One region of the Pseudomonas sp. NPDC007930 genome, then DNA from elsewhere that is predicted to be linked to it. Evidence: predicted binding sites of a transcription regulator. Region 1 holds the regulator's gene; each other region holds the start of a gene.

Region 1 (10,190 bases):
CTGGCCTATCGCCCGGCACAGCCGGCCTCCCACAAGTTCTGTGTTGCCCAGTAAATCAAATGCTTACACAAATCGGGTGGGAGGCCGGCTGTGCCGGGCGATGGGCCCTGAAGCTCATGCACGAAATCAGCAGCGCTTACAGATTGATCCTTCCACGAAGCGGCAATCAAAGCGCTAAATCTTAGGCACAAAGCCTTGATCTCTCCCTGGGGTTTTACCGAGCGCATGATCTGACTGGCCCATCGCCCGGCACGGCCGGCCTCCCACGGACTCTGTGTTGCCCCGTAAATCAAGTGCTTACACAAATCTGGTGGGAGGCCGGCTGTGCCGGGCGATGGGCCCTGAAGTTCATGCACGAAATCAGCAGCGCTTACAGATTGATCCTTCCACGAAGCGGCAATCAAAGCACTAAATCTTAGGCACAAAGCCTTGATCTCTCCCTGGGGTTTTACCGAGCGCATGATCTGACTGGCCCATCGCCCGGCACAGCCGGCCTCCCACGGACTCTGTGTTGCCCCGTAAATCAAGTACTTACACAAATCTGGTGGGAGGCCGGCTGTGCCGGGCGAGGGGCCAGTCAGGTCATGCGCTCAGTAAAACCATCAGTGCTTTTCACCCCCGATTTGGCGCTCTGATTGCTCAAGTGAACAGCATTCCGGCTGTGCCGGGCCAAGGCCCCCAACCCCGCCACCTGATGAGGGGTGCCCCACGGATTGAACAATCCGCCCCCCTGCCGCTGTCACAGCCTATGCACGGTTGCCCGGCCCTCTGGAGTTGGAAGGCTTCTTGCAACCCTTGTTCCAAGCGTCAAAAGTTTGCTGGGGAACGAACGTCATGGCGGTGGATCGCACACAATTACTGAACAACGCCAGGGGCCTGGCCCGGGGCAACCTCGGGGTGCCGCTGCTGCTGCTCACCATGCTCGCCATGATGACGCTGCCGGTGCCGCCGTTCCTGCTCGACGTGTTCTTTACCTTCAACATCGCGCTGTCGATCGTCGTGCTGCTGGTCAGCGTGTACGCCCTGCGGCCGCTGGATTTCGCCGTATTCCCGACCATCCTGCTGGTCGCCACGCTGCTGCGCCTGGCGCTGAACGTGGCCTCGACCCGGGTGGTGATGCTCCACGGCCACGAAGGCCACCAAGCCGCGGGCAAGGTGATCCAGGCGTTCGGTGAGGTGGTGATCGGCGGCAACTACGTAGTCGGTGCGGTGGTGTTCGCCATCCTGATGATCATCAACTTCGTGGTGGTCACCAAGGGTGCCGGGCGGATTTCCGAGGTGAGCGCGCGGTTCACCCTCGACGCCATGCCCGGCAAGCAGATGGCCATCGACGCCGACCTCAACGCCGGCCTGATCGACCAGGCGGGCGCCAAGCACCGCCGTTCCGAGGTGGCCGCCGAGGCCGAGTTCTACGGCTCGATGGACGGCGCCAGCAAGTTCGTGCGCGGTGACGCCATCGCCGGCTTGCTGATTCTTTTCATCAACCTGATCGGCGGCATGGCCATTGGTATTCTCCAGCACGGCCTGACCTTTGCCGACGCCGGTAAAACCTACGCCTTGCTGACCATCGGTGACGGTTTGGTGGCGCAGTTGCCGTCGCTGTTGCTCTCCACCGCCGCCGCGGTGATGGTCACCCGCGCCAGCGGCTCGGAAGACATGGGCAAGCAGATCACCCGGCAGATGTTCGATTCGCCCAAGGCGCTCGCGGTTTCCGCCGGGTTGATGATGGTCATGGGCCTGGTCCCCGGCATGCCGCACATTGCCTTCCTCAGCTTGGCCCTGGCCGCCGCCGGTGGCGCCTACCTGGTGTGGAAAAAACAAAACGACGAAAAACTCCGGGTGATCGCCGAAACCCAGCGCCAGCAAGAGATGCTGCCTTCGCCGCAACGCGCACAGGAGGTCAAGGAGCTGGGCTGGGACGACGTCACGCCGATCGACATGATCGGCCTGGAAGTGGGCTACCGGCTGATCCCGTTGGTGGACCGCAACCAAGGTGGCGAATTACTGGCGCGGATCAAGGGCGTGCGCAAGAAGCTCTCCCAGGACTTGGGCTTTTTGATGCCCACCGTGCACATCCGCGACAACCTTGACCTCGCCCCCAGCGCCTATCGCTTGACGCTGATGGGGGTGATCCTCGCCGAGGCGGAGATATACCCCGACCGCGAACTGGCGATCAACCCCGGCCAGGTGTTCGGCAACCTCAACGGCATCCAGGCGCGCGACCCGGCCTTCGGCCTGGAAGCGGTGTGGATCGAAGTCAGCAGCCGCGCCCAGGCGCAGTCGCTGGGCTATACCGTGGTAGACGCCAGCACCGTGGTGGCCACGCACTTGAACCAGATTTTGCAGAAGCACGCCCACGAACTGCTCGGCCACGAAGAAGTGCAGCAGTTGCTCTCGGTGCTGGCCAAGGCTTCGCCGAAGCTGGCCGAAGAGCTGGTGCCCAGCGTGCTGTCGCTGTCGGCGTTGCTCAAGGTGCTGCAGTCGCTGTTGGCCGAGCAGGTGCCGGTGCGCGACATCCGCACCATCGCCGAAGCGATCGCCAACAACGCCAGCCGGAGTCAAGATACCGCCGCGCTGGTGCAGCATGTGCGCGCCGCGCTGGCCCGTGCAATCGTGCAAAGCATTGTGGGCACTGAGTCCGAGCTGCCTGTGATCACCCTTGAGCCGAAGTTGGAACAGATATTGCTCAATAGTCTTCAGAAGGCTGGGCAGGGTCAGGAAGAAGGCGTTCTGCTCGAGCCGGGGATGGCTGAACGCTTGCAGCGTTCGTTGATCGAAGCCTCGCAGCGCCAGGAAATGATGGGCCAGCCAGCGATACTGCTGGTGGCCGGGCCGGTTCGGGCGATGCTCTCGCGCTTTGGCCGCCTGGCGGTACCGAACCTGCATGTGCTGGCGTACCAGGAAATACCGGATAACAAACAAGTGACGATCGTTGCGACAGTAGGGCCGAACGGCTGAGGTAGCGGGCTATGCAAGTGAAGCGTTTTTTTGCCGCCGATATGCGTCAAGCGATGAAGCTGGTGCGTGACGAGCTGGGCTCCGACGCTGCCATCATCGGCAACCGCCGCATTGCCGGCGGGGTAGAGCTGACCGCCGCGCTCGACTACAAACTGTCGGCGCTGGCCCCGCGTGAGCCGAACCTGGAGCTCGAAAGCGAGCTGCGCAAAACCCAGTCGCGGATCGTCTCCGCCCAGGCCGAACTGACCACCCGAGGTGGCGACACCGACGGCACCACCAACCGCCAATTGTTCGCCGGCCTGCCGCTGACCGCCGCCGAGCCGCTGATCGAACCGACCTTCGACGAACCGCTGCGCGCCGCCCCGGTGGCACCGGCCAAGCCCGCCGAGCCGGCCATGGACCAGCGCTTGTTCGACTCGATGCGCCAGGAACTCAACGGCCTGCGCGAACTGCTCGAAGTGCAACTGGGCTCGCTGGCCTGGACCCAACTGCAAGGCAGCCGCCCGGAACAGGCCAACCTCTGGCGCCGCCTGCAGCGCATCGGCCTGAGCGGGCCGCTGTCGCGCCAGTTGCTTGACCAGATCGGCGAGTTCAGCGAGCCGCGCCAGGCTTGGCGCATGCTGCTGGCGCATCTGGCGCGGATGATCAGCACGCCAGAGGTCGAGCCGCTGGAAGAAGGCGGGATCATTTCGGTGGTCGGGCCGGCCGGGATGGGCAAAACCACTACGCTGGCCAAGCTTGCCGCGCGATATGTGCTTAAATACGGCGCGCAAAACATCGCTTTGGTGAGCATGGACAGTTTCCGTATCGGCGCCCAGGAACAGCTGAAAACGCTGGGGCGCATTCTCAACGTACCGGTCACCCACGTCGACCCCGGCCAATCGCTGGCCCAGGCGCTGGAACCGCTGCTGCGCAAGCGTGTGGTGTTGATCGACACCGCCGGCCTGCAAGCCAGCGACCCGGCCCTGAAGCTTCAGCTCGAAAGCCTGGCCGGGCGCGGCATCCGCGCGCGCAATTACCTGGTATTGGCCACCACCAGCCAGAAACAGGTGCTGACCGCCGCCTACCACAGCTACAAGCGCTGTGGCCTGGCCGGTTGCATCCTGACCAAACTCGATGAATCTGCAAGCCTCGGTGAGGTGCTGAGCCTGGCGATCAGCCATGAGCTGCCAGTGGCGTACCTCACCGATGGCCCGCGCATCCCCGATGACCTTCACCTGCCGCGCCGGCACCAGTTGGTAAGCCGCGCGGTGAGTGCGCAAGTACAGGAAGAGCCCAGCGAAGAGGCCATGGCCGATATGTTCGCTGATCTCTACCACAGCCCCGGCAAGCGTGCCGGGTGAGGGCAAGGGCGATGGAAAATGCAATCTACCTGCGTGAAGTGCTGCCCCTGGCAGGCTCGCGTGGCCTCGGTCTGAAGTGACAAGGTAAAGAACGAATGGGCAGCATGCATCCCGTACAGGTGATCGCGGTGACCGGCGGCAAAGGTGGCGTCGGCAAGACAAACGTGTCAGTGAACCTCTCGCTGGCACTGGCCGAACTCGGCCGGCGAGTGATGTTGCTCGACGCCGACCTGGGCCTTGCCAACGTTGACGTGCTGCTCGGGCTCACGCCCAAGCGCACCCTGGCCGACGTGATCGAGGGCCGCTGCGACCTGCGCGACGTCTTGCTGCAGGGGCCGGGCGGCATCCGCATCGTGCCGGCGGCCAGCGGTACCCAGAGCATGGTGCACCTGACCCCGGCCCAGCATGCCGGGTTGATCCAGGCGTTCAGCGAAATCGGCGACAACCTCGACGTGCTGGTGATCGACACCGCCGCCGGGATCGGCGACTCGGTGGTCAGCTTCGTGCGCGCCGCCCAGGAAGTGCTGTTGGTGGTGTGCGACGAGCCCACGTCGATCACCGATGCCTACGCCCTGATCAAGCTGCTCAACCGCGACTACGGCATGAACCGCTTCCGCGTGCTCGCCAACATGGCGCAAAGCCCGCAGGAAGGGCGCAACCTGTTCGCTAAGCTTACGAAAGTGACTGACCGTTTCCTTGACGTGGCCCTGCAGTACGTGGGCGCGGTGCCTTACGATGAAACGGTGCGCAAGGCCGTGCAGAAGCAACGCGCGGTGTACGAGGCGTTTCCACGCTCCAAGTGCGCGCTGGCCTTCAAGGCCATCGCCCAGAAGGTCGACACCTGGCCGCTGCCCGCCAACCCTCGCGGGCACCTGGAGTTCTTCGTCGAACGATTGGTACAGCAAACCAGTGCGGGGCCCGTATCATGAGTGCCAGCGGATACCGGATGTACAACAAGGCTTCTCGCGAGTCGCAGCAATACCAGCTGATTGAACGCTATGCGCCGCTGGTCAAGCGCATCGCCTACCACCTGCTGGCGCGCTTGCCCTCCAGCGTGCAGGTCGAAGACCTGATCCAGGCCGGCATGATCGGCCTGCTCGAGGTGTCGACCAAGTACGACTCGAGCAAGGGCGCCAGTTTCGAGACCTACGCCGGCATCCGCATTCGCGGCGCGATGCTCGATGAAGTGCGCAAGGGTGACTGGGCGCCACGCTCGGTGCACCGCAATACGCGCATGGTCAGTGACGCGATTCGCGCAATTGAAGCGCGAACTGGCCGTGACGCTAAAGATCACGAGGTTGCTGCCGAACTCAAGATGAGCCTGGACGAATACTACGGGATCCTCAACGACACCCTCGGTAGCCGCCTGTTCAGCTTTGACGACCTGCTCCAGGAAGGCGAGCACGAAGGCACCCACGAAGAGGGCGCCAGCAGTGGCGAGCCATCGCGGGGGCTGGAAGACGAGCGCTTCCAGAAGGCCTTGGCCGAAGCCATCGCCAACCTGCCGGAGCGGGAGCGGCTGGTGCTGTCGCTGTATTACGACGAGGAACTCAACCTCAAGGAAATCGGCGAAGTACTGGGCGTGAGCGAGTCGCGGGTGAGCCAGTTGCACAGCCAATGCGCGGCACGTTTGCGCAGCCGGCTGGGTGAGTGGCGGGCCCGGTAACAAAGTTGCGGGTTTTGTAAAAGATTTGCTGGATCAGGGCGTTGGCTGTGTGATATCACGCCAGCCATGCCTGCTCATGCAGTCGCGTTTGCTGTGAACTGGTTTGAATGCTTGCGCCCCCGGGGCTGGGCGTGTTTAAGACTGCTTGGAGGTCTACTTGGACAAGAACATGAAAATCCTCATCGTTGACGACTTCTCGACGATGCGGCGAATCATCAAAAACCTGCTGCGTGACCTGGGCTTCACCAACACCGCCGAGGCCGATGACGGCAACACGGCGCTGCCCATGTTGCACAGCGGCAACTTCGACTTTCTGGTCACCGACTGGAACATGCCTGGCATGAGCGGCATCGACCTGCTGCGCACCGTGCGCGCCGACGACCGCCTGCGCCACCTGCCAGTGCTGATGGTCACCGCCGAGGCCAAACGCGAGCAGATCATCGAAGCGGCCCAGGCCGGGGTCAACGGCTACGTGGTCAAACCTTTCACCGCCCAGGTGCTGAAAGAGAAGATCGAGAAGATCTTCGAACGCGTCAACAGCTGACTCAGCCTACGGGGGCCCCATGGAGCCGAAGCATTCATCGTTGGGGGACTTTGAGTCCACCCTGAAAAAACACGCCCATGAGTTGGTCGAAAGCCTGGAACAAGGAAAGTTCAGCGAGGCGGTCGAACTGATCCATGAGCTGAATCAGGCCCGTGATCGCGGGCTGTACCAAGAGGTCGGCAAACTGACGCGCGAGTTGCACAGCGCGATCGTCAGCTTCCAGATCGACCCGCGCCTGCCTGAAGCCCAGGAAGCGTCGCAAATCACCGACGCCACCGAGCGCCTGGACTACGTCACGCGCCTGACCGAAAAAGCCGCCAACCGCACCATGGACCTGGTCGAGCAAAGCCTACCGGTGGTGCAGGGGTTTGGCGACGCGGCCAAAGACCTGCGCGCCGACTGGCAGCGCTTCATGCGCAAAGAGGTCAGCGCCGAGGAATTCCGCGAGCTGGTCAAGCGCGTAGACACCTTCCTGGAACGCAGCGAGGCCGATGTCTCGAACCTGCACACCCACCTCAACGACATTCTGCTGGCGCAGGACTTCCAGGACCTCACCGGCCAAGTGATCAAGCGCGTGACCAAGCTGGTCACCGAGGTGGAAGGCAACCTGCTCAAGCTGGTGTTGATGGCCAGCTCGGTCGACCGCTTCGCCGGCATCCGCCACGACCGCGAAGAGCTGGAGCGCGAGCAGGACAAAGAAAAATATCCCGATAGGGGTGAAGGTCCGCAGATTCATGCCGATAAGCGTGATGACGTGGTATCCGGTCAAGACGACGTGGATGACCTGCTGTCGAGCCTGGGCTTCTGATTCCGGGCTGCAGGCACCGTTCCAGGCCCGGCGCTGAGCCGCCGCGGCCGGGCCGTACTTAACGAATTCCAGGAGCACCCCTACATGAGCTTCGGCGCCGATGAAGAAATCCTCCAGGACTTCCTGGTAGAGGCCGGCGAGATCCTCGAGCAGTTGTCCGAGCAATTGGTCGAGCTGGAAAGCCGGCCCGACGACTCCGACCTGCTCAATGCGATATTCCGTGGGTTTCACACCGTCAAGGGCGGCGCGGGTTTTCTCCAGCTCAACGAGCTGGTGGAGTGCTGCCACATTGCCGAGAACGTGTTCGACATCCTTCGTAAGGGCGAACGGCGCGTAGACGCCGAGCTGATGGACGTGGTGCTCGAGGCCCTCGACACCGTCAACGGTATGTTCGGCCAGGTGCGTGAGCGCAGCGAGATCACCCCGGCCAGCCCGCAGTTGCTCGAGGCCTTGGCGCGCCTGGCGGAACCGGCCGGTGCCGCGCCCGCCGCCCCGGTGGCGCCGCCCGCGGCAGTTGCCCCGGCGCCCGCGGCGCCTGCCGCGGCCGAAGCCGACATCACCGACGCCGAATTCGAAGCGCTGCTGCATTCGCTCGATGCCAGCAATGCCCCGGCGCCTGCGCCGGTGGCCGCGGCGCCAGCCGAAGCCGGCAGCGATGAAATCACCGACTCTGAATTCGAAGCGCTGCTCGACCAATTGCACGGCAAGGGCCAGTTCGCCGCCGATGCCTTGCCGGTGCCGCCGGCGGAAGCCGCCCCAGCCGCGGCCGGGGCCGCGGATTTGATCACCGACGACGAGTTCGAAGCGCTGCTCGACCAGTTGCATGGCAAGGGCTCGTTCACCGCCGATAACGTTGCCGCCGCCGCGCCGGCAACCCCGGTGGCGGCCGCGCCCGCGGCGGGCAGCCCAGAGCTGATCACCGACGACGAATTCGAATCGCTGCTCGACGAGCTGCACGGCAAAGGCAAGTTCACCGGTGAGGTGGCCACCGCCGCCACGCCAGCGGCCGCTGCCGTGGCCGCGCCGCCGAAAGCCGCCGCTCCAGCGCCAGCTGCCGCGCCCGCCGCGGCCGCTGCGCCCGCGCCGGCCCGCAGCGAAGCGCCCAAGCCTGCCGCCGCGCCAGCACCCGCCGCGCCCGCGCCGGCCCGCGCCCCGGCCGCCGACAAACCGGCCGCCAGCGAAGCGGAAACCACCGTGCGGGTCGACACCGCGCGGCTCGATGAAATCATGAACATGGTCGGCGAACTGGTGCTGGTGCGTAACCGCCTGGTGCGCCTGGGCGCCAACAGCGGCAACGAAGCCATGGCCAAGGCGGTGTCGAACCTCGACGTGGTCACCGCCGACCTGCAGACCGCGGTGATGAAAACCCGCATGCAGCCGATCAAGAAGGTGTTCGGGCGCTTCCCGCGGTTGGTCCGTGACCTGGCGCGCCAGCTCAAGAAGGAAATCAACCTGGAGCTGGTGGGCGAAGACACCGACCTCGACAAGAACCTCGTCGAAGCCCTCGCCGACCCGTTGGTGCACTTGGTGCGCAACGCCTGTGACCACGGCGTTGAAACCCCTGAAGAGCGTGAAGCCTCGGGCAAGGTGCGCAGTGGCCGGGTGGTGCTCTCCGCCGAGCAGGAGGGCGACCACATCCTGTTGTCGATCTCCGACGACGGCAAGGGCATGGACCCGAACGTGCTGCGTTCGAAGGCCGTCGAAAAGGGCCTGATGGACAAAGACGCCGCCGACCGCCTGAGCGAGTCGGACTGCTACAACCTGATCTTCGCCCCGGGCTTCTCGACCAAAACCGAAATTTCCGACGTGTCGGGCCGTGGCGTGGGCATGGACGTGGTCAAGACCAAGATCGCCCAGCTCAATGGCTCGATCAACATCTTCTCGGCCAAGGGCCAGGGCTCGAAGATCGTCATCAAGGTGCCGCTGACCCTGGCGATCATGCCCACGCTGATGGTCATGCTCGGCGACCAGGCGTTTGCCTTCCCGCTGGTGAGCGTGAACGAAATCTTCCACCTCGATTTGTCGCGCACCAACGTGGTCGATGGCCAGGAAGTGGTGATCGTGCGCGACAAGGCGCTGCCGCTGTTCTACCTCAAGCGCTGGCTGGTCAACGACGCCGCCTCCCGCGAGGAGCAGCGCGAAGGCCATGTGGTCATCCTCTCGGTGGGCACCCAGCGCATCGGCTTTGTGGTCGACCAACTGGTAGGCCAGGAAGAAGTGGTGATCAAGCCCCTGGGCAAGATGCTCCAGGGCACCCCGGGCATGAGTGGCGCCACCATTACCGGCGATGGCCGAATCGCGTTGATCCTCGACGTTCCCAGCATGCTCAAGCGCTACGCCTCGCGGCGTATCTAATGTCCCCGGGCGCCGGCAGGTAGCTGGCGCCCGGTAATGGAGTGAACAATGGCAGTGAAAGTCCTGGTGGTGGACGACTCGGGTTTCTTCCGCCGTCGCGTATCGGAAATCCTCGCCGCCGACACCAGCCTGCAGGTGGTCGGCACGGCCACCAATGGCCGTGAGGCGATCGACCAGGCCTTGGCGCTCAAGCCCGACGTGATCACCATGGATTACGAAATGCCGATGATGGACGGCATCACCGCCGTGCGCCACATCATGCAGCGCTGCCCTACGCCGGTCTTGATGTTCAGCTCGCTGACCCACGAAGGCGCGCGGGTCACCCTCGACGCCCTCGACGCCGGCGCGGTGGACTACCTGCCGAAGAATTTCGAAGACATCTCGCGCAACCCCGAGCGGGTGCGCCAACTGCTGTGCGAGAAGATCCACACCATCGCCCGCAGCAACCGCCGCTTCAGCGCCTACGCCACACCCACCGCGCCGGCCCCGGCGCCCACGCGCCCGGCCGTAGGCAGC
Region 2 (10,190 bases), on a different contig from region 1:
ATAAGCCGTCGAGGTACTGCAGGCTGGCGGCCGGGCCTTGCAGCGGGGTTGCGTCGTACTCTTCCAGGGCGGTGGGCATGCCGCTGGCGGGGTAGTAGATGGCCAGGGCGTTGTCGAACGGTACCAGGTGGCGCAGCAGCAGCACCAGTTGGCGCCAGAAGCGCGGTTGCCCGGCCTGTTCGATGGCGCGGGCCAGGGCCAGGTGGCTGGCGGCTTCGGTGAAGAGGCTGTTCACAAACGGGGCTCGCAACGGCGGCGGGAGGGCGCAGTACCGCGCGTTGCCGGCGGGCTGTCAATAGGGGTACCCCCAAGGGGGAATTGCCGGGCGCCGCTGGGGTTTCTACAGTCGGCCCATCCAGCGCCCCGGTCGAGGGCGCGGCATGTGGTTACTTTTCGTTCTGCCTCCACACTACTGCACAACAAACGTGAGGATAACGATATGGCGCTTGGCCCTGCGCACTCCCCTGAGCTTAAACCCACGCTGAGCGTGCCCGACGTGGTGGCGATCACCGTGTCGTCGGTGACCCCCGCCAGTTCCGTGTTCGTGATTGCCCCCTTTGCCATTGCCCAGGCCGGTACCGGAGTGATCTGGGCCTTTGTGCTGGGCGGGGTGTTGGCGTTGATGTTCGCCCTGTGTTACGCCGAGCTGGGCCGGGCGCACAGCGCCGCCGGCGGCGAGTACGTGTTCGCCAAGCGGGTGTTCGGCGGCATGGCCGGTTATGCCACCTTCCTCACCGTGCTGGCGATGCTGTTGTTCATCCCGCCGGTGCTGGCCACCGGCGCCGCCACTTACCTCAACGCCGCGCTGGGCACCCAACTGGATTCGCAAACCGTGGCGCTGTTGATCGTGGCCGCCAGTTATGGCCTGGGCATCTTGAACATCAAGCTCAATGCCTGGGTAACGGGCGCCTGCCTGTTCCTCGAGGTGGCCGCGTTGATGGTGATTGTGGTGCTCGGCTTTGGCCACGCGCAGCAGCCGGCCAGCGTGTTGCTCAGCCCGCAGATGCTCAACAACGGTGTGCTCGCCGCGGCGCCGCTGGCGCTGGTGATCGGCGCGGTGGGCACGGCGCTGTTCTCGTTCAACGGCTACGGCGGCGCGGTGCTGCTGGCCGAAGACATGAAGTGCGGCGGGCGCGGGGTGCCGAAGGCGGTGTTGTGGTCGCTGGTGCTGGTGGTGACCATCGAGATCGTGCCGCTGGTGGCGCTGTTGATCGGCGCACCGTCGCTCGAGCAGATGCTCGCCAGCCCCGACCCGATCGGCTACCTGCTCACCGCCCATGGCAACGCCACGCTGTCGCGGCTGGTCAGCGCGGGGATCTTCCTTTCGGTGTTCAACGCCATCGTGGCGCTGGTGATCCAGATCGGCCGGGTGATCTACAGCAGCGGCCGCGACGAACTGTGGACGCCATCGATGAACCGCGCCTTTACCCGTATTCACCCGAAATGGGAGTCGCCGTGGCTGGCGACGCTGTTCCTGGCGGTGCCGTCGGCGGCGCTGAGCTTCAGCTCGAACCTCAGCGAGCTCACCTCGTTCACCGTGTTGTTGATTCTCGGCGTGTATTTGATCGTTGGCCTGTGCGCGCTGTTCAGCCGCGTGCTGCGGCGCGACCGCGAGCACCCTTACCGCATGCCGTTGTGGCCGCTGCCGGCGCTGCTGGCGGTGATCGGCGCAGGGTATCTGTTCGTGACCTTGCTGGCGGCGGCGGCGAGCCGCGACATCCTGATCATCGCTGGCATCCTGGTGGTCTCGGTGACCCTCTACGGCACCTACGGCAAACTCAGCCCGGCTTTCCAGAAACTCTGAAAGGAACCTTGCATGCGCGCACGTCACTGGGGGATCACCCTCGGCCTGGGCACCCCCGGCCCACTCAACGCAATCACCGATGTGGCCGGGGTGCGGGTTGGCCATAGCACCCTGAACACCCTGCGCGGCGGCAAGCCGGTGCGTACCGGGGTCACGGTGATCGAACCGCGCGCCGGCGCGGCCCGCTTCGAGCCGTGCTTCGCCGGCTGCCACGTGCTCAACGGCAACGGCGACGCCACGGGGCTGGAGTGGATACGCGAGGCGGGGTTGTTGACCACGCCGATCGCCACCACCAACACCCACAGCGTCGGCGTGGTACGCGATGCCTTGATCGCCCATGAGCACGCCAGCCTGGCGGACCCTGCGACCTACTGGTGCATGCCGGTGGTGATGGAAACCTACGACGGTGTGCTCAACGACATCTGGGGCCAGCACGTGGGCGCCGAGCACCTGCGCCAGGCGTTGGCCGCGGCCCAGGGTGGCGCCGTGGCCGAGGGCGCGGTGGGCGGTGGTACCGGGATGATCTGCCACGAGTTCAAGGGCGGCATCGGCACCGCGTCGCGGCGGCTGCCGGCGGAGCAGGGCGGCTACACCGTGGGCGCGCTGGTGCAGGCCAACCACGGCCAGCGCCGTGAGTTGCGGGTAGATGGCTACCCGGTCGGGCGCGTGCTGGGCGAGCTGGCCTCGCCCTTCGCCGAGCGCGACACGCCCGGCATGGGCTCGATCGTGGTGGTGCTGGCCACTGATGCGCCGCTGTTGCCGCACCAGTGCCAACGCCTGGCCCAGCGCGCCTCGATCGGCATCGCCCGCACCGGCGGCGGTACCGATGATTCCAGCGGCGACATTTTCCTGGCCTTCGCCACCGGCAATACCGGCTTGGCGCCCGCCAACTACGACCGCAAGGGCCTGCCGCTGAGCAGCGCGGTGGCGATGCTCAACAACGACCATATCTCGCCGTTGTTCGCCGCCGCGGCCGAGGCGGTCGAGGAGGCGATCATCAACGCCTTGCTGGCCGGGGTGCCGATGCAGGCCGCCGACGGCCGCCAAGTGCCGGCGCTGGGCGGCGAGCGGCTGCGCCAGGCGCTGGAGCAGGTGGGCTGGCGCGCGCCCTGAGCGGTTACTTGAAGCGCGGCCCGGAGCGGGTGTTCAGGCCCTTGGCCAGGCGGTCATACAGCACCACGTTGACCGTGGCCGCCAGGTTCATGCAGCCGTGGGTGGGGATGTAGATCGTCTCTTCGCACCAGCCGCGCACGCTGTCGCTGAGGGTGCCGTCTTCGGGCCCGAAGATGTAAATGGCGCGGTCCGGGTGGGTGTATTCCGGCAACGGCCGCGCGCCTTCTACCAATTCCACCGCCACCGGCGTGCAGCCCAGCGGGATGATCATTTGCAGGTCGTCTACGCCGATCAGCGGGATGTCGTAATGCACCCGCTTGGTATCGGTGACGAATTCACGCGAACGCTCATAGCGCTTGCCGGTGTAGAACACCGAGTTCACCCCATAGCAGCCCGCGGCGCGCATCACCGAGCCGACGTTTTCCGGGGATTTGGGGTTGAACAGCCCGATGCAGCTGTATCGCTTGTTGGCCACGGCCTGAGGGTTCCGTAAAAGGGCGGGAGTATACCGGGCATTGAGCACCCGCGCGCTGAAGCGTTCTGTATAACCTTTGAGCTTGGTGGGTGGCGCGCTCGATGGTTCAGTGGCAGCCCTTGTGGGTATGCACTGAAAGGAATGATTTATCGATGGCCTGGAGCGTTTACGCAGGGAGGATCCCTGCCGCGGATCAGTTATACGACGCTCACCTGGCCGAGTTGCGCATGAACAACGAGGAGAACGCCGAGGGCGAGTAAACCCTTTAAGCAGCTTCGTGACGCTATGGCCCCAGAGGCAAGGGCGCAGAGCCTGGAAAAGGCTGCTGCTCTTGAAGCTCAGATGACCTGGGCGAGGGTGATGGTGTGGTGGCTGGCCCATCGCCCGGCACAGCCGGCCTCCCACGGGTTCTGTGTTGCTTCGGAAATCAAGCACTTACACAAATCTGGTGGGAGGCCGTGGTCCGGCACTCCGGCTGTGCCGGGCGAAGGGCCCTACCTCACACCGCCGCGAAATCCCGCAAGGCTTGGCCATCCAGCCGATACTTCACCCACTCATCCTGGGCCACCGCGCCGAGCTTGCGGTAGAAGCCAATGGCCGGCTCGTTCCAGTCGAGCACGCTCCATTCCAGGCGCCCGCAGCCGTTGGCCACGGCTTCGCGGGCGATCTGTTGCAGCAGCGCGCGGCCGGCGCCGCTGCCGCGGTGCTCGGGGGTGATGTACAGGTCTTCGAGGTAAATGCCGTTGCGGCCCAGCCAGGTGGAGTAGCTGTAGAAGTACACCGCGTGGCCGATCGGTTGGCCATCGAGCTCGCCGATCAGCGCGCGGGTGGGCGTGCCCTCGGCGAACAGGCTGTTGCGGATGTCGTCGATGCTGGCCACCACCTCGTGCTCGGCACGTTCGTAGATGGCCAGTTCGACGATGAACCCGTGAATGGTCGCGGCGTCTTGCGGTTGGGCAGGGCGAATGGTGAGGGGCATGGCAGTGCTCGGCGGCAGAGTGAGCCGAACATCATAGTGCCCCTGGCCGCGAAGGGTTAGCCGCCGAGCTTGGCGGTGAGTGCGCCCAACTGCCCGGACAACTCGCCCAGGGTGCTGCTGGCATGCTCAGTACGCTGCACGTTACGCTGGTTTTCGCCGGCGATGTGCGTGATCTCCGTAAGGTTTTGCGCGATGTCCTCGGCCACCGCGGTTTGCTCTTCGGCGGCGGTAGCGATCTGCCGGTTCATCCCGCGGATGGTTTCGATGGCGTCGCCTACCTGGTCCAGCATGTGGCTGGTGCGGTGGATGTGCTCGGCGCTCTGCACGCTGCGCGCCTGGCCGCTTTCGATGGCCTTGGCGGCGTCCTGGGTGCCCACCTGCACGGCGTCGATGATCTGGTTGATTTCGCTGATCGAAGACGACGTGCGCTGCGCCAGGCTGCGCACTTCATCGGCGACCACGGCAAAACCGCGCCCGGCTTCACCGGCGCGGGCGGCCTCGATCGCGGCGTTGAGCGCCAGCAGGTTGGTTTGCTCGGCGATGCCGCGGATCACTTCGAGCACCTTGCCTACCCGGCCGCTTTCGTTTTCCAGCTTGCGGATCACCTGGGCGGTGGCTTCGATCTCGTCGCGCATGTGGTTGATCGCGCCGATGGTGGCCTTCATCACCTGGCCGCCTTCGCGGGCCGAGTTGTCGGCCGCGTCGGCGGCCTGGGCGGCGTCTTGGGCGTGGCGCGCCACTTCCTGGGCGGTGGCCGACATTTCCATCATCGCCGTGGCCACTTGGTCGGTGCGCTGGAATTGCTCCTCGCTGCCTTGGGCCATCTGCCGGGCGATCTGCTGCAATTCGGCGCTGGCGCCGTCCAGCTCATGGGCGTTGCGCTTGAGCCGGGTGAAGGTCTCGGCGAGAAAATCGCGCAGGGTGTTGGCGGCCAGGGCGAGCTGGCCGAGTTCGTCCTCGCGGCCGGTGGGCGCGCGCTCGGCCAGGCGGCCCTTGCTGAGGTCGGTCACGTAGGCGATCAGCGCGGTGATCGGCTGCACCAGTTGCCGGCTGACCAGCCACAGGCTGAGCAGGGCGATGACGATGCCCGAGGCCAGCAGCACGGCAAAGCCGCCCCACACGGTGGCGTCGGCGGCGGCGCTGATGCTCTGGGCCTGCTGCTTGGCGCTGTCGGCGATCTGCGCGGCCAGTTCGCTCATCTGGTCGCTGATGGCGCGGTCGATGCCGGTCACGCTTTTGTCGCCGGCGATCGGGTCTGCGCCGCCGGCGACAAAGGCGTCGCGGCCACGGCTGTATTGCGCCAGCAGGGCCTGGTGGCCGCTTTGCAGTTGTTCGATCTTGCCTTTGAGTGCCGGCGCCAGGCCCGGCTGCGCGGCCAACTGGCTGAGCAGGCTTTGCACATCGTTATGGCGGGCCTCGAACTGGCCCCAGTATTTGGCCAGGTCGGCCGGCTGCTTGCCGCGCAGTAGCACGTTTTTCCATTCCTGCACCTGGATCTTGAACTGCAGGTTGGCCTGCTCGACCAACTGCGAGGTGCGCACGGGGCCGTCTACCAGGGCGCGGTAGTCGCGCACGTTGCCGGCGAGAAACTGAAAGCACGCCGCGGCGATCAACAACACGGCCAGCAGGCTGCCGCCGATCAGGGCCAGCATGCGGGCTTTGAGGGAACGGGAAATAGACATGTAGGGTACTCAGGCAAGGAAGGAATTAGGCGCGCGCGCCTGCCTCGGATGGTCCCTATCCATGTTGTCGCTAGTTGATCGGCCGCTTCGCTGGCGGCTTGAGGGGCAGGCGGCGGCCGTTGGTCGGCGCGCCGCCTGCGCATAGCTTAGAAGTTGGCGGGGGTGTTGGCGCTGATGATTTCCGCTTCGTCCTGGCCGATGTTCTTGAAGGCATGGGGCAGGGTGGTGGGGAAGTAATAGCCGTCGCCGGCCTGGAGGATGCTCACCTCGCCGTTGACGGTCATCTCGATGGTGCCACGGGTCACCAGCCCGCATTCTTCGCCTTCGGGGTGCACGATCGGCTCGCCGCTGTCGGCGCCGGGGGCGTACAACTCGCGCAGCATGCGCATTTGCCGGTCTTTCACGGTGGCGCCCACCAGCAGCAGGCGCAGGCCACGGCGGCCGAGGTCGGGCTGGCTGCCGGCGCGGTACACGTAGGGGTTTTCTACCGGCGCCTCGTCGCTGGCGAAAAAATCCGCCAGGGTCATCGGGATGCCTTCGAGGAGTTTTTTCAACGAGCTGACCGAGGGGCTGACGCGGTTCTGTTCAATCAGCGAAATGGTGGCGTTGGTCACGCCGCTTCTTCTGGCCAGCTCGCGCTGGGATAACTGGTGGCGTTCGCGCACCATCTTCAGTCGTGGCCCGATGTCCATTGGCACCCTTGTGGTTTTGAATGGTGATAACGCAGGTTACAGCGCCAGCCGCATCGACAGGTCGACGGCTTTGACGTCCTTGGTCATGGCGCCGATCGAGATGTAGTCCACGCCGGTTTCGGCGATCACGCGCAAGGTGCTTTCGTTGATGCCGCCGCTGGCCTCGAGCTTGGCCCGGCCGGCGCCGCGGCGTACGGCTTCGCGCATGTCGTTCAGGCTCAGCTCGTCGAGCATGATGATGTCGGCGCCGCCATGCAAGGCTTCGTCGAGCTCGGCGAGGCTTTCGACCTCGACCTCCACCGGCTTGCCCGGGGCGATGCGCCGCGCGGCGCTGATCGCGGCGCCGATGCCGCCGCAGGCGGCGATGTGGTTTTCCTTGATCAAGAAGGCATCGAACAGGCCGATGCGGTGGTTGAAGCAACCGCCGCAGGTCACCGCGTATTTTTGCGCCAGGCGCAGGCCGGGCAGGGTTTTGCGGGTGTCGAGCAGGCGCACCGAAGTGTGCGCCACCTGGTCTGCCAGGGCCTGGGCGCGGGTCGCCACGCCGCTGAGCAGCTGCAGGAAGTTCAGCGCGCTGCGCTCGCCGGTGAGCAGCGAGCGCGCCGGGCCTTCGAGGTGGAACAGCGGCTGGTTGGCGCTGGCGCGGGTGCCGTCGGTCACCTGCCAGTGCACCGCCACCCGCGGGTCGAGCTTGCGGAACACCGCGTCGACCCACGCCGTGCCGGCGATCACGCAGGCTTCGCGGGTGATCACGCTGGCCCGCGCCAGGCGCTCGGCGGGGATCAGTTCGGCGGTGATGTCGCCGCTGCCCACGTCTTCGAGCAAGGCGCGGCGCACGTTTGCGTCGATCTCGGCGGTGAGGTCGGCCAGGCGCAGGTTCGGCATATCGGGCTCCAGCTGAAAAGTGGGCGCAAGTATAGGGCAGCGAAGCGCCCGCGCGAACCCTCGTGGCGGCTCTGCGCCGGGGTGCATTTGGTCGGGTGAATTGAGCGAAACGTCATTTTGCTTGTCCACTGCTCCGCGAGAGGAACATCCGCGGCCCTCTGGCTTAGTGCCAGCGCATCCCAGATAATAGTGACTGATTATTGGCGTCACACCGTTGACGTTTATTTTGTGCATCGTGAAACAAAAGCACACATTCCTGTTCCAAGGATGTTGCCAGCCACGATGCCTCAGCGCCGGGGCATGGGGTGAACCCTTTTAACTACTACGTTCCCAACGTATCGATCGAGGAGTCGAGCATGCCCAACGATGGCAAGGTGGTGCCGTTGAATGCGGGGGCCGAACAGGCCAGCAGTGCGCCGCTTGCCCGTTTGCCGGTCGTGGTGCTGCAAGTGCGCGACAAAGCCGCGCAGCAGCTCAAAGATGCCCTGCAGGCGCTGTTCGACAACGCCGACGACACGCTCTTCGAGATGGCCGACAAGGCCCAGAGCAACAACGACCAGAATATCTTCTTCGAGGCCATGCGCGACCTGCGCCTGAAGCGCAAGAACATCGAGCGCGGGTTTCTCGACAAGTTCTACGACGCCTTCGTGCGCATCGGCCAGTACGAGGTTGGCCAGGCCAAGGCCGCGCCGATGACCTACGACAAGCTGGCCCTGGTGCCCAATGAAGAACTCGAGCGCACCGTGGCCCTCGACGCCATGGTCGGCAAGGTGCTGGCCCGTGACGGCTTCGCTCTGACCCAGCTCACCACCCGCCTCAATACCTTGATCCCGCGCACCCTCACCGATGAGAGCAACCCGCTCGGCCCGGCGATGCTGTGCGATTACTTTATCCAGGCCGGGCGCAGCCTGGGCGTGGAGATCAAGGTCAAGTTGATCATTCTCAAGCTGTTCGACCGCTATGTGCTGGCCGACACCGACCACCTGTATTTCGACGCCAACCAGTTGTTGATCGCCACCGGCATCTTGCCGGAGCTCAAGGCCGCGCCCAGCCGCCGCGCCGAAGACCGCCCGGCGCGCAAGCGTGGCGCCGACGCCCCGGTGGGCCAGCCGGCGCCTTCCAGCGCGGCCGCCGCCACGCTCGATGAAAGCGTGCGCGAGGTGTTTTCGGCCCTGCAAGACCTCCTCCACGTGCTGCGTGGCAACCTGGCGCCACGCATCGAAACCCTCGCCGACGCCCAGCCGATTTCCACCAACGACCTGCTGCGCCTGCTCTCGCACCTGCAGCAGTACGTGCCGGCGCAGCCGCTGTCCCATGAAGACTACGACCTGCGCCATCAGCTTGAGCAACTGCTCACCCGTGTGAGCGTTAAAAGCGGCCGCGCGCGGGTGGTGGGGAACGTCGATGAAGACGTGATCAACCTGGTGGCGATGCTGTTCGAGTTCATCCTCGATGACCGCAACCTGCCCGATTCGCTGAAGGCGCTGATCGGCCGCTTGCAGATCCCGATGCTCAAGGTGGCGGTGATCGACAAAAGCTTCTTCAGCCGCGGCAGCCACCCGGCGCGGCGCTTGCTCAACGAGATCGCCCAGGCGGCGATGGGTTGGAGCGGCCGCGACGATTCCCAGCGCGACGCCCTGCATGGGCGCATCGAGCAGATCGTGCAGCGCCTGCTCAATGATTTCGTCGACGACCCGGGTTTGTTCTCCGAGCTGCTGGTGGACTTCCTGGCCTTCACCGCCGACGAACGCCGCCGCAGCGAACTGCTCGAACAGCGCACCCGTGATGCCGAAGAAGGCCGCGCGCGCGCTGAGCTGGCGCGCCTGCACGTGCAATTCGAACTCAACCGCCGGCTGCTCGGAAAAACCCTGCCGCAGGTGGTGGTGAGCTTGCTGGAAGAAGCCTGGAGCAAGGTGCTGCTGCTGACCTGGCTCAAGCACGGCGACACCTCCAGCGAGTGGGTGATGGCGCTGGCGACCATGGACGATTTGATCTGGAGCGTGGAGCCCCACGACGACCCGCACGCCCGCGTGCGCCTGTTGGAGTTGGTGCCGGGGCTGCTGAAGTCGCTGCGCGAGGGCCTCACCAGTTCGGCGTTCGACCCGTTTGCCACCGGGGTGTTCTTCAACCAGTTGGAGGCCTTGCATGTGCAGGCGATCCAGCGCGCCGCCCAGGCCTCGGGCGCAGTGCTGGTGCCCGACGACGACACCCTGCTGGTGCGGGTCGACAGCGAAATCGTGCTCGAAGGCCAACAGCCCCAGGCGGCCCCCGAGCCCACCCCGGGCCTGGCCGAGGATGACCCGGCGCTGGCGCTGGTCGACGCGCTGCGCCCGGGCACTTGGGTAGAGCTGCAGGAAGACCCCGAGCACCGCCTGCGCTGCAAGCTCACCACGGTGATCGAAAGCACCGGCAAGTATATTTTCGTCAACCGCACCGGCATGAAGGTGCTCGAGCGCTCCCGCGCGGCGCTGGCCCAGGCGCTGAAAGATGGCAGCCTGCGCCTGCTTGACGACAACCTGCTGTTCGACCGCGCGCTGGACGCAGTGGTGGGCAAGCTGCG
Region 3 (10,190 bases), on a different contig from region 1:
CGATGGTGGCGTTCGGGTCGCTAAAAAACACTGCCGCCGCGCTGCGCTCGCCAAATGGCGAAGCCCAGCTGGGCAGGGGCGTTATCACCAGGTCAAGGCGGGCGCCGCCCAGCCCGTGCAGGCGCAAGGTGCCGCCGCCCTCGCTGGCGGCGCCCAGGCCGGTGCGCACCGCGAGTTTCAGGCGCCGGTACAGCCGCGCGTTGTCCGCGGCGTAGCGCGCTGTGAGCGTGCCGCCCGCGGTAAAGTTGAGCAGGCCAGACTGCCGCGCCAGGCTGTGCGCCAGTTGGTTGCTGTAAATCACCCGAGCCTGCTCATCGAGCAGCGCGATACCGAACGGGCTGTACTCCAGCACGCCCAGCGTCGCTTGCTCGAGGGCGTCGAGGCGGTACAGCCTGCGGTGCAGCGCGAACGCCGCTTGCAGGTGGGGCATCAACAGGCCGATCAACTGGGTTTCCTGCTCGTTGTAAGTGCCGGCGCGTTCTTGCCGCATCAGCGTCACGTTGAGTGAGCGGTCTGCTTGTTTTTCGACGATGGCTGCCGAGGAGTAAAAGAAATCTTGCGGCTTCAGCCAGTCGTTGTAGTACTCCGAGCGCTTGAGCAGGCGGTCGCAATACAGGCTTGAAGAGGTGACGATGCCGCCGGTTTTGTGCCGCAGTGGGTCTTCGGTCCAGACGTTGCGCTCAGAGTAGTACTGGGCAAAGGTGCCCAGCGCTGCCTCGTCGAAACCCAGCGTACAAGAGATAATCCCGTCGGTGCCTTGGACCTCGGAGGTGCGCGAGCTGAAATCGTGGGCCCAGATCAAAGCGGCATGGGAGTTCATCCGCGCGGCGAACTCGCTGAGAAAAACCGGCCAGCGGCGGCTGTCGAGGGCGGCTTCGTAAATACTGCCGATCAGCGCTGAAAGGCTCGCTGCGTCTATGCCTGCCATCGAGCCCGCCCCTGAACGTAAATTTCCTGAAGCCACTGTACTCAGCAACGATGAGCCATCACAAGCTCGGTTTAGCCAAATTTGGGGATGCGCGGCCTGCCGCGGCTGCGCGATAACGGCGTTTGTTCGCCCACCCCGACAAAGGATGCCCCTTGCCATGGCGCTACCGCGCGTGTTTCCGCTGCCTGCGAAGGCGAATTACGGGCTGCTGATCGCGCTGGCGCTGGGCAGTTGCCAGGCCTACGCGGCAAGCCTCGATGACCTGGACAAAGCCGAGTTCGACCAGGCGATCGCCAAGGCCCGGCAATGCCTGGCCGCCAACGACCCGCCTTGCGCGGCCACCGCGCTGGCCCTGGCCAAGCGCCGTGCCACCAGCGGCGCCGACCGCGCCTTGGTCGAGCAACTGCAAAGCACCCCGGCCAGCGCCGAGGCCGATGACGCGCGCCAGCAGGCGCAGCAGCGCCATGCCAGGGATGTGGCGCGGCGCGAGCAGTCTCAGCGTGACAAGCAAGAGGCTGCCGCCTACGCCGAGGAGGCGCCCGCAACGCCTAGCGCGGCGCAACTCATCACCCAGGCAGGCGCGGCGATGAACCAGAACCTGGCCGCGCAGTTGGCGCAAAAGCAGCGTGCCGCGGCGGTTAACCCCACCATCGCGATCCAGCCCCGTGCGCCCCAGCCCAGTGCCGCGCAGGTGCAGCCGCAGCGCGCACAACCGCAGCGCGAAGCCGCCGCCCAACAGCAGGCCCGCCCGGCCCCGGCGCCCGCTCCGGTCGTGGCGCCGGCCCAGGCACCGGTGGTGCAGGCGGCCAACACCACCGCGCCCGCCAGTGCCGCGCCGATGCCACAGGCCCTGGCCTTCTGCTGGCAAACCCCCAAGGGCTTATGGGCCTGCGATGGGCCTTCCGACGAAACCTCGATCGCCGAGAAAGACCGCGCCGCGCAACTGCAACTGGTGGGTTGTACCCGCCCCACCCTGGCCGCCAGCAGCGCGATCAGCCTGACCAGTACGCGGGTCAGCAAGCGCGGCACGGTCAGCGGCTGGTTGTTCGACTGTGGCAAGCGCCTGCAGCCGGGCAACACCGGCCAGGCCACCTGGAACCGCGACATTCGCCGGTTCTGGTCCGGCATCGTGCAGTGAACCTTACCTCTCACCCACCTGATGGACGTGTATGAAAACAATCACCTCGCCGTTATGCGCTGTGGCGCTCGTGCTCAGCTCACCGTATGCGCTGGCCGCCAAGGAAGGCCTGGCAACCCTTCGCCTGAGTTGCGATGACAGTAACCAGGGGGCCGAGATTTACATCAATGGTGCCTTCAAAGGCGAGTGTTCACTGGACGTGGACGTCAAGCCGGGCACGGTGCAGATCAAGGCTGTGAACAAGCAATCGCAGGCCTTCGAGCAGTCAGTGAAGGTCGCCGCCGGCACCGCCAAGCGTATCGACGTCGAGTTCGGCGTGGAGGAGCGCAAGCAGGCCCAGGCCGCGGCGAAGGCGGCATACGATGCGGCGTGGAAGCCGCTCAAGGCGCGTTGGGTGCAATTGCCGGCTGACAGCAACTATGACTGCCAATACTTGCGCGACCGGGTGGATGCCAAGGTGGTGGGGGCACGGAATTGGTCCTGTGATTGCGTGGTGGAGCAATCCACCCATCCGGCGTGGCGGCAGTATCAGGTCAATATTTGCAACGCGACATTCGAGGCAAACAAGATCGAGAACAAAACCGAATGGTTCGGTACCTCAGATGAGCATGGTTCAGGTACCGCTGACTTTTGGCGGTTTGAGATCAACAACTGATAATCCGCCCATTCGCAGCGCAGCAGCTTGAATTCATAGCACCTACACCTCGGATAACTTGCGCAACTGCCGGCAGGCCTCGAAGCCGGAGAGGCCTGGCAGGCTGATGCCGGGGGTGCCAGTGGGTGAGGTGTATGGGTCGCCTCCGGGCTAGATTCTGATCTGTTCAAACCTGCCGGGCGCGCTGAATCGCCAGCTCACTCGAAAAGCCGCGCCGCCTTGGATGTGTGTAGCCTGCTGCAGGATCGCTGGCCACCAGCGCACCAGGTTCTCGGCTTTTTCCCAATAGGTCGCTTGCCCCCACTGCCTCGCAAGGCAGAACACCGGCAGTTGGCAGTCTTTGAATGCCTGCCGTTCGGCATCACCCTTGGTGAACTTGTCTTGTGACACCACTGCCCAGCCACCTTCGGCGGAGAGTGCCCCGATCCAGTGGATGTCTGCCGTGTTGGCTTGAAAGCGTTCTTTCAGCGCCACCACCTGATGCCCTTCGGCGGTTGATAGCTCGTTCAGCGCTCTGGCAATGGCAGGTGGTAGGTTGTTATCGATCAGGAACTTCAAGCCGCAATCCTTTGCTCGTAACTCACGGCGGCTTCCACGGCCGCTGGCGCTACTTCATACACGGCGGCAACCCGGCTGGCGTTCTGGCCCTCGGCGAGGTACGCCTGATAGATCGCAGAGGTATCGATACCCGCCTCGGAAAGCACTGGCTTGCCGAAATTGCGCGAAGGATCGAGCACGATGGCCTTGCTGCGCCGAACCGGGTACCAGCGCTCGGCCTGGCCTTCGCCGGTGTAGTCGATGCCTTCGTACAGCGAAGGCCCGATGACCTGCCTGAATGCATATTGCCGCCGGGCCAGATCAAGGATGCTGTCGTCCCCGGTTTCGTTCAGCACGGTGGCGAAGATGCTTCGCCCATCGGTTTGGAAGCGTTTGCAGGTGAAGGGGTATTGCTGGTCGAACAGCGCGGTAGCTTGCCTCGAAGCGGCCCGGATCGCTTGCAGGCTGACCCCGTGCTTGCGAAACGCATGGACGAAACGGATTTCCAGCAGGTCATGAAAGCCCAGCAGCGGGGATTGCCCGAGGGAGAGCTCCGGTGCCCATAACCCAGGGTGCGTAACCCCGGCGCAGCGGTAACCGAACACCCAGCGGCGGATATGCTGTGAGGGAATGCCGGTATAAAGCGCGGCCTCTGCCGGGGTATAGATACCCACGCCAAACAGTCGGCCAGGTGAGCTTGCGGGTGCCATCGCGCCTCCGTTGTCCGCCGCTGGCTGGGGAGGCAATCTTGCCTGCTGCGCGGGCGCCGATTCAATGATCGACGCCTGAATGGCCGCAGTAATGTGTCTCAAAACGAGACGTGGCGATAAAAACACCCAGAAACAAAAAAGCCCACCAGAGGTGGGCTTCTTCGTACTTGTATGGTGGCTACACAGGGACTTGAACCCCGGACCCCAGCATTATGAATGCTATGCTCTAACCAACTGAGCTATGTAGCCAAGTGGCGCGCATTATTCGCGTAAGCAGGCAAGCCGTCAACCCCTTTGTTGAAATTATTTCCTCAGGCGATCAACGGCTTAGCCGTCAGGCGTTGAACCACCCCAGCTTGACCACGAACAACAACGAGAGGATCACCAGCGCCGGGTTGAGGTCGCGGGTGCGGCCGCTGGCGAGTTTCATCGCGGTCCAGGCGATGAAGCCAAAGGCGATGCCGTTGGCGATCGAATAGGTGAACGGCATCGCCAGGGCGGTGACCACCACCGGTGCGGCCTCGGTGATGTCGTCCCAGTTGATTTCAGCCAGGCCCGAGGTCATCAACACGGCCACGAACAGCAGCGCCGGGGCGGTGGCGAAGGCGGGCACGCTGCCGGCCAGCGGGGCGAAGAACAGCGCCAGCAAGAACAGCACGGCGACCACGATGGCGGTCAGCCCGGTGCGCCCGCCGGCGCTCACGCCGGCGGCCGATTCGATGTAGCTGGTGGTGGTCGAGGTGCCGAGCAGCGAGCCGGCCATGGCGGCGGTGGAGTCGGCGATCAGCGCGCGGCCCATCTTCGGCATGTGGCCGTCTTTGCTCATCAGCCCGGCGCGCTTGGCCACGCCGATGAGGGTGCCGGAGTTGTCGAACAGGTCGACGAAGAGGAAGGCGAAGATCACGCTGACCAGGCCGATGTTCAGCGCCCCGGCGATGTCCAGCTGCAGGAAGGTCGGCGCCAGCGACGGCGGCATCGACACCAGGCCGCCAAAGGCGCTGACGCCGAGCAGGATCGACACCACGGTGACCGCGAGGATGCCGATCAGCACCGCGCCGCGCACCTTCAGCGCCTCCAGGCCGACGATCAGCACAAAGCCGAGCACGGCGAGAAGGGCGCCGGGTTGCTTGAGGTCGCCGAGGCCGACCAGGGTGGCCGGGTTATCCACCACGATGCCGGCATTTTGCAGGGCGATCAGTGCCAGGAACAAGCCGATGCCGGCGGCGATGGCGCTGCGCAGGGGCAGCGGGATGCTGTTGACGATCCACTCGCGGATCTTGAACACCGACAATAGAAAGAAGCACACGGCGGAGAGGAACACCGCGCCCAGGGCGGTTTGCCAGCTGTGGCCCATGTGCAGGACCACGGTGTAGGTGAAGAAGGCGTTGAGGCCCATGCCGGGGGCGAGGGCGATCGGGTAGTTGGCGATCAGGCCCATCACTGCGGAGCCGATGGCGGCGGCCAGGCAGGTGGCGACGAACACCGCGCCCTTGTCCATGCCGGTGGCGCCGAGGATGCTCGGGTTGACGAAGAGGATGTAGGCCATGGCGAGGAAGGTGGTCACCCCCGCGAGGATTTCGGTGCGCACGTTGGTGTTGTGCGCCTTGAGCTTGAACAAGGTTTCGAGCATGTCGGTCCCCGGTTGGCCGGCAAAGGTGCAAGCCAAGATGAACGTGGTTGAAGTGAACTTTATGGTCAGCTTTTAGGCCGGCGCTGGCGAAGCAGTTTCCGGGCCAACCCCGCAAAACCTAGGGTTCATGCCGCCTCACCTGACTACTTGGTCAACCTTCTGCACCGCCGGCGGCCACGCCACGGCGCCGCCGCACCGAAACCGGGCGCGCCACGCGGCCGCCAAGCGGCGCTCAACCTGCGTGTAAGCCGGCCGATACACCTTCACCGGACCACGGTTCGCTTTTTGCAGTGATTTCAATTTGCCACGCCATGCTTTGATGGAGTGTGGCCAGGTCCAGTGGAGAAGTCGGCCCATGCACATGCTTTTAGCCCCCGGAATTCGCCTGCTTGGCCGCTTTGGTTTTGCGCGCAAATTCCAGTTGTTGTTCCTGTTGTTCATGCTGCCCCTGGTCGCCAGCCTGGTGCTGGTGGGGCGTGATTATTGGCAGCGCCTGCAGGTGATCGCCGCTGAGCGCACTGGCGTTAGCCAGTTGCTGGCGCTGGAACCGGTCGACGATGCCCTCACCGGCCAGCGCGACCGCGTGGCCCGCTGGAAGGCGCTGGACATCCTCCGCGAGCCCACCCCGGCCGCCCGTGACGCTATCGCCGCGCTGCAGGCCGGGGTGCAGCCGTTGGCCCAGGCAATCAGCCAATTGGGCGATACGCTGAAGGGCAGTGCTGCTACCGCCGACATCCTCAAGCGTTACCAAGCGCTACAGCAGGCCAACAACGGGCTGGACCTCGCCGGCATGCGCGCCCTTGGCTGGTGGCCAGACGGCTACGAGAAATTCACCGCGGCCACCGCCTCGCTGCAACTGCTGCGCGAGCAGATCGCCATGGACAGCGGGTTGATCCTCGACCCGTGGATGGAAACCTACCTGTTGATGCAGATGAGCACCGAACAGGTGCCTGAGGTGTTCGAGCGCGTGGGGCGCCTGGCCAGCGTGGGTGAAGCGTCGGTGGCGGCGGGGCAGTTCAGCCTGCAAAGCCGCCTGCAGATGCGTGATTTACGCAGCCGCATCGGCGATGCCCGCGAGCAACTGGTGAAAAGCGCTGACGCGCTGAAGGCGCGCTTGCCCGAGGGCATGCAGGCCTGGAGCCAACAGTACGATAAAAGCCTGCAGCGCCTGGACGGCGAGCTCAAGCGCCTGGACGACGGCCTGTTCGCCGGCAGTGTGACCATGACCCTGGCCGACTTCGACGCCAGCATGGACCACCTGCTGGCCGACATGGCCGCCTTGCGCCGGCAATCGCTGCAGTCGATGGACGCCCGCTTGGCCTATTACCACAACCAGGCGATCGCCCAGTTCGTGCCGGTGGCGGTGGCCTTCGCCTTGCTGTTGCTGGCCGCGCTGTACCTGTTCGTGTGCTTACAGGCGTCGATCCGCCGCAGCGCCAGCGGCATCACCACCCTGGCCGAATCGCTGCGCGACGGTAACCTCTGCGTGCAGGTGCCGGTGAGCGGCCGGGACGAACTGGCGGCCATCTGCAATGCGCTGAACAGCGCCGTGGTGCAACTGCGCGGCAGCCTCAGCGGGGTAGACCAGGAAACCGTGCAGCTCGGCAGCGCCGTGCAAACCCTCAACAGCCAGTCAAGCGACACCCTGCAGGAAGTCGAACTGCAACAGCAGCAGATCAGCCAGATCGCCACCGCCGCCACCCAGTTGGCCGCCACCTCGCAGAGCGTGGCGCAAAGCTGCGAGCTGGCCTCGGGCAGTGCCCAGCAAACCCGGCAGATCGCCATGAACAGCAGCCGCGACAGCCAAAGCACCACCAGCAGCATCCAGCAGCTCAACCAACGCTTGGCCGACACCGCCCAGGCCTTGGGCCGGGTCAGCGAGCAAGGCCAGCAAATCCAATCGGTGGTCGATGTGATCGGCGGGATCGCCGGGCAAACCAACCTGCTGGCGCTCAACGCCGCCATCGAGGCCGCCCGCGCCGGCGAGCAGGGCCGTGGCTTTGCCGTGGTCGCCGACGAAGTGCGCAGCCTCTCGCAGCGTACCCAGGCTTCCACCGCGCAGATCGCCAGCACGGTCGACAGCCTGCGGGTCACCGTGCAGCAGGCAGTGGAGCTGATGGAAGCCGCCTGCGTGCAGGCCCAGCAGGACGCCCAAGCCGTGACCGGCCTGGGTGAGAGCCTCGGGCAGATCGCCGGCGCGGTGCAGGATGTGACCGACAACCTGGCGATGATCGCCACCGCCGTGGAGCAGCAGGCGGCCACCGCCGATGAAGTGAGCGCGAACATCCAGCAGATCGACCAGGCCGCGCTGCGCCTGCTCGACGGCGCGCGCGCGGTCAACGGCGCCGCCGACAAGCTCAGCGAGGGCAGCCATGCGCTGAGCGCCAACACCGCGAGGTTCAAGCTGGCTTGAGAAACATCTTGTAATAGTGGCTGGCACGGGCCGCGACAAAGTGGCACAGTGACGCACCTGAACCGTGCGTCACTTCCCTCCCTTCAGGTATCCGTGTAATGGCCATGACCAATGCCTCGCCGCAGGCAGCCCCCTCCGCGTCGCCGTCCAGCAGCCCGCTGGTGATGAGCATCGTCGCTTCCTGCGCCCTGGCGCACCTGATCAACGACCTGATCCAGTCGGTATTGCCGTCGATCTACCCAATGTTGAAGGCCCAGTATGGCCTGACCTTCGCCCAGGTCGGGCTGATCACCCTGACTTTCCAGGTCACCGCTTCGCTGCTGCAGCCGTGGATCGGCTTCTACACCGACCGCCACCCCAAGCCGTTCCTGCTGCCGGCCGGCATGGTCTGCACCCTGATGGGCATCGTGATGCTGGCGTTCGTTACCAGCTTTCCGACCATCCTCATGGCCTCGGCGCTGATCGGCATCGGCTCATCGACCTTCCACCCGGAAACCTCGCGGGTGGCGCGGCTGGCCTCTGGCGGGCGCTTTGGCCTGGCGCAATCGACCTTCCAGGTGGGCGGCAACGCCGGCACGGCGATCGGCCCGTTGCTGGCGGCGGCGATCATCATCCCCTTCGGGCAAACCCACGTGGCCTGGTTCGGCCTGTTCGCGGTGTTCGCCATCGGCGTGCAGTATGGCCTGAGCCGTTGGTACCGCGGCCACCTCAACGCCGCCAAGGGTAAAAAAGCCCGCGAAGCCACCCACGGCCTCAGCCGCCAGCGGGTCACCTTCGCTTTGGTGGTGCTGGCGCTGCTGGTGTTCTCCAAGTACATCTACATGGCCAGCATCACCAGTTACTTCACTTTTTACCTGATCGAGCGCTTCGACCTGTCAGTGGCCAGCTCCCAGTTGCACCTGTTCCTGTTCCTCGGCGCGGTGGCGGCGGGCACCTTTTTCGGCGGCCCGATCGGTGACCGCATCGGCCGCAAGGCGGTGATCTGGTTCTCGATCCTCGGCGCCGCGCCGTTCACCCTGGCGCTGCCCTACGTCGACCTGTTCTGGACCAGCGTGCTCAGTGTGATCATCGGCTTTATCCTCGCCTCGGCGTTTTCGGCGATCGTGGTGTACGCCCAGGAACTGGTGCCGGGCAACGTCGGCATGATCGCCGGGGTGTTCTTCGGCCTGATGTTCGGCTTCAGTGGCATCGCCGCCGCCTCGCTGGGCGAGGTGGCCGACGTGCACGGCATCGAGTTCGTCTACAAACTGTGCTCGTTCATGCCGTTGTTGGGGATGTTGACGGTGCTGTTGCCGTCGACGGAGGGTAAGAAGGCGGCGTGATTGGCTGGGTTTTCCGGCCTATCGCCCGGCACAGCCGGCCTCCCACCAGATTTGTGTAAGTTATTGATTTTGGAGGCGACACGGACCCCGTGGGAGGCCGGCTGTGCCGGGCGATAGGCCCTGCGGCTCATGCACAAAATCAGCAGAGCTCACAGATTGATCCTCTCCTTGAAGCCCTGAAATGGCTTAAGTGAACTGCCTTACGGCTGTGCCGGGCGCAGGGCCGTCAAATCTGCCCCAACAACCACCCCCTGAACGCCCGCAACGACGGCAACCCCTCATTGCGCGGCGGGTACAGCAGGTAGTAACTGCGTTTGCTGGCAAACGGCGCGCCGCTGCACAGCAACTCGCCGGCGGCGAGTTCCTCTTCTACCAATACCCGCGGCACCAGGCCGATGCCGATGCCGGCGCGCACCGCCTGCACCAGGTGCGAGGTCAGCTCGAAGCTCGGCCCCAGGCGCATGGCGCGGTGGGCCAGGCCGTGGTGGCTGAACCATTCCGGCCAAGCCTGGGGGTTGTTGGCCACGTTCAGCAGCACGTGCTCGGCCACCTCGGCCGCGGCCAGCGGCGGGCTGCCGGGGGCGTGGATCACCACCAGTTCCTCGGCTTGCAGGCGGTGGCAGGTTAGCCCCGGCACCTCGCCCATGCCCACGCCGATGGCCGCGTCGATCTCGCTGGTGGCGAAATCGATCGGTTCGATCCGCGAATGAATGTGCACCAGCATGCCTGGGTGCGCCCGGTAGAACAGGTGCAGGCGCGGCAGCAGCCATTTCGAGCCGAAGGTGGGCAGCGTGGCCAGGCGCAGGGTGCCGGTGCCCGACTGGAACGCCAGCGCCTGCAAGGTGGCGCCGCGCAGT

The links. Region 1 encodes FliA, which starts transcription of late flagellar genes. Its sites were predicted from a motif close to CTAAAGTTTNNNNNNNNNNNGCCGNTAA; they were not measured.
Region 2: ACFZCE_RS01555 (methyl-accepting chemotaxis protein) is a predicted target of FliA. The motif match lies at 6,129-6,156, and genes of this name have one in related genera.
Region 3: ACFZCE_RS01315 (methyl-accepting chemotaxis protein) is a predicted target of FliA. The motif match lies at 5,830-5,857, and genes of this name have one in related genera.

The regions. Positions count from the first base shown of each region.
Region 1 is NZ_JBIBKC010000005.1:108,265-118,454, forward strand. Features, by position in the region: gene flhA (flagellar biosynthesis protein FlhA) at 841-2,958, shown strand; gene flhF (flagellar biosynthesis protein FlhF) at 2,970-4,301, shown strand; gene fleN (flagellar synthesis regulator FleN) at 4,397-5,230, shown strand; gene fliA (RNA polymerase sigma factor FliA) at 5,224-5,967, shown strand; gene ACFZCE_RS13125 (response regulator) at 6,137-6,511, shown strand; gene ACFZCE_RS13130 (protein phosphatase CheZ) at 6,531-7,319, shown strand; gene ACFZCE_RS13135 (chemotaxis protein CheW) at 7,404-9,674, shown strand; gene ACFZCE_RS13140 (chemotaxis-specific protein-glutamate methyltransferase CheB) at 9,723-10,190, shown strand, end outside.
Region 2 is NZ_JBIBKC010000001.1:329,938-340,127, reverse strand. Features, by position in the region: gene ACFZCE_RS01580 (LuxR C-terminal-related transcriptional regulator) at 1-235, opposite strand, end outside; gene ACFZCE_RS01575 (amino acid permease) at 440-1,804, shown strand; gene ACFZCE_RS01570 (P1 family peptidase) at 1,817-2,917, shown strand; gene ACFZCE_RS01565 (TrmH family RNA methyltransferase) at 2,922-3,392, opposite strand; gene ACFZCE_RS01560 (GNAT family N-acetyltransferase) at 3,892-4,371, opposite strand; gene ACFZCE_RS01555 (methyl-accepting chemotaxis protein) at 4,428-6,053, opposite strand; gene ACFZCE_RS01550 (cupin domain-containing protein) at 6,200-6,745, opposite strand; gene nadC (carboxylating nicotinate-nucleotide diphosphorylase) at 6,782-7,630, opposite strand; gene ACFZCE_RS01540 (DUF1631 family protein) at 7,987-10,190, shown strand, end outside.
Region 3 is NZ_JBIBKC010000001.1:277,962-288,151, reverse strand. Features, by position in the region: gene ACFZCE_RS01350 (helix-turn-helix transcriptional regulator) at 1-928, opposite strand, end outside; gene ACFZCE_RS01345 (hypothetical protein) at 1,086-2,066, shown strand; gene ACFZCE_RS01340 (hypothetical protein) at 2,098-2,721, shown strand; gene ACFZCE_RS01335 (hypothetical protein) at 2,872-3,279, opposite strand; gene ACFZCE_RS01330 (DUF433 domain-containing protein) at 3,276-3,968, opposite strand; tRNA gene ACFZCE_RS01325 (tRNA-Met) at 4,141-4,217, opposite strand; gene ACFZCE_RS01320 (solute carrier family 23 protein) at 4,303-5,598, opposite strand; gene ACFZCE_RS01315 (methyl-accepting chemotaxis protein) at 5,918-8,011, shown strand; gene ACFZCE_RS01310 (MFS transporter) at 8,110-9,333, shown strand; gene ACFZCE_RS01305 (LysR substrate-binding domain-containing protein) at 9,560-10,190, opposite strand, start outside.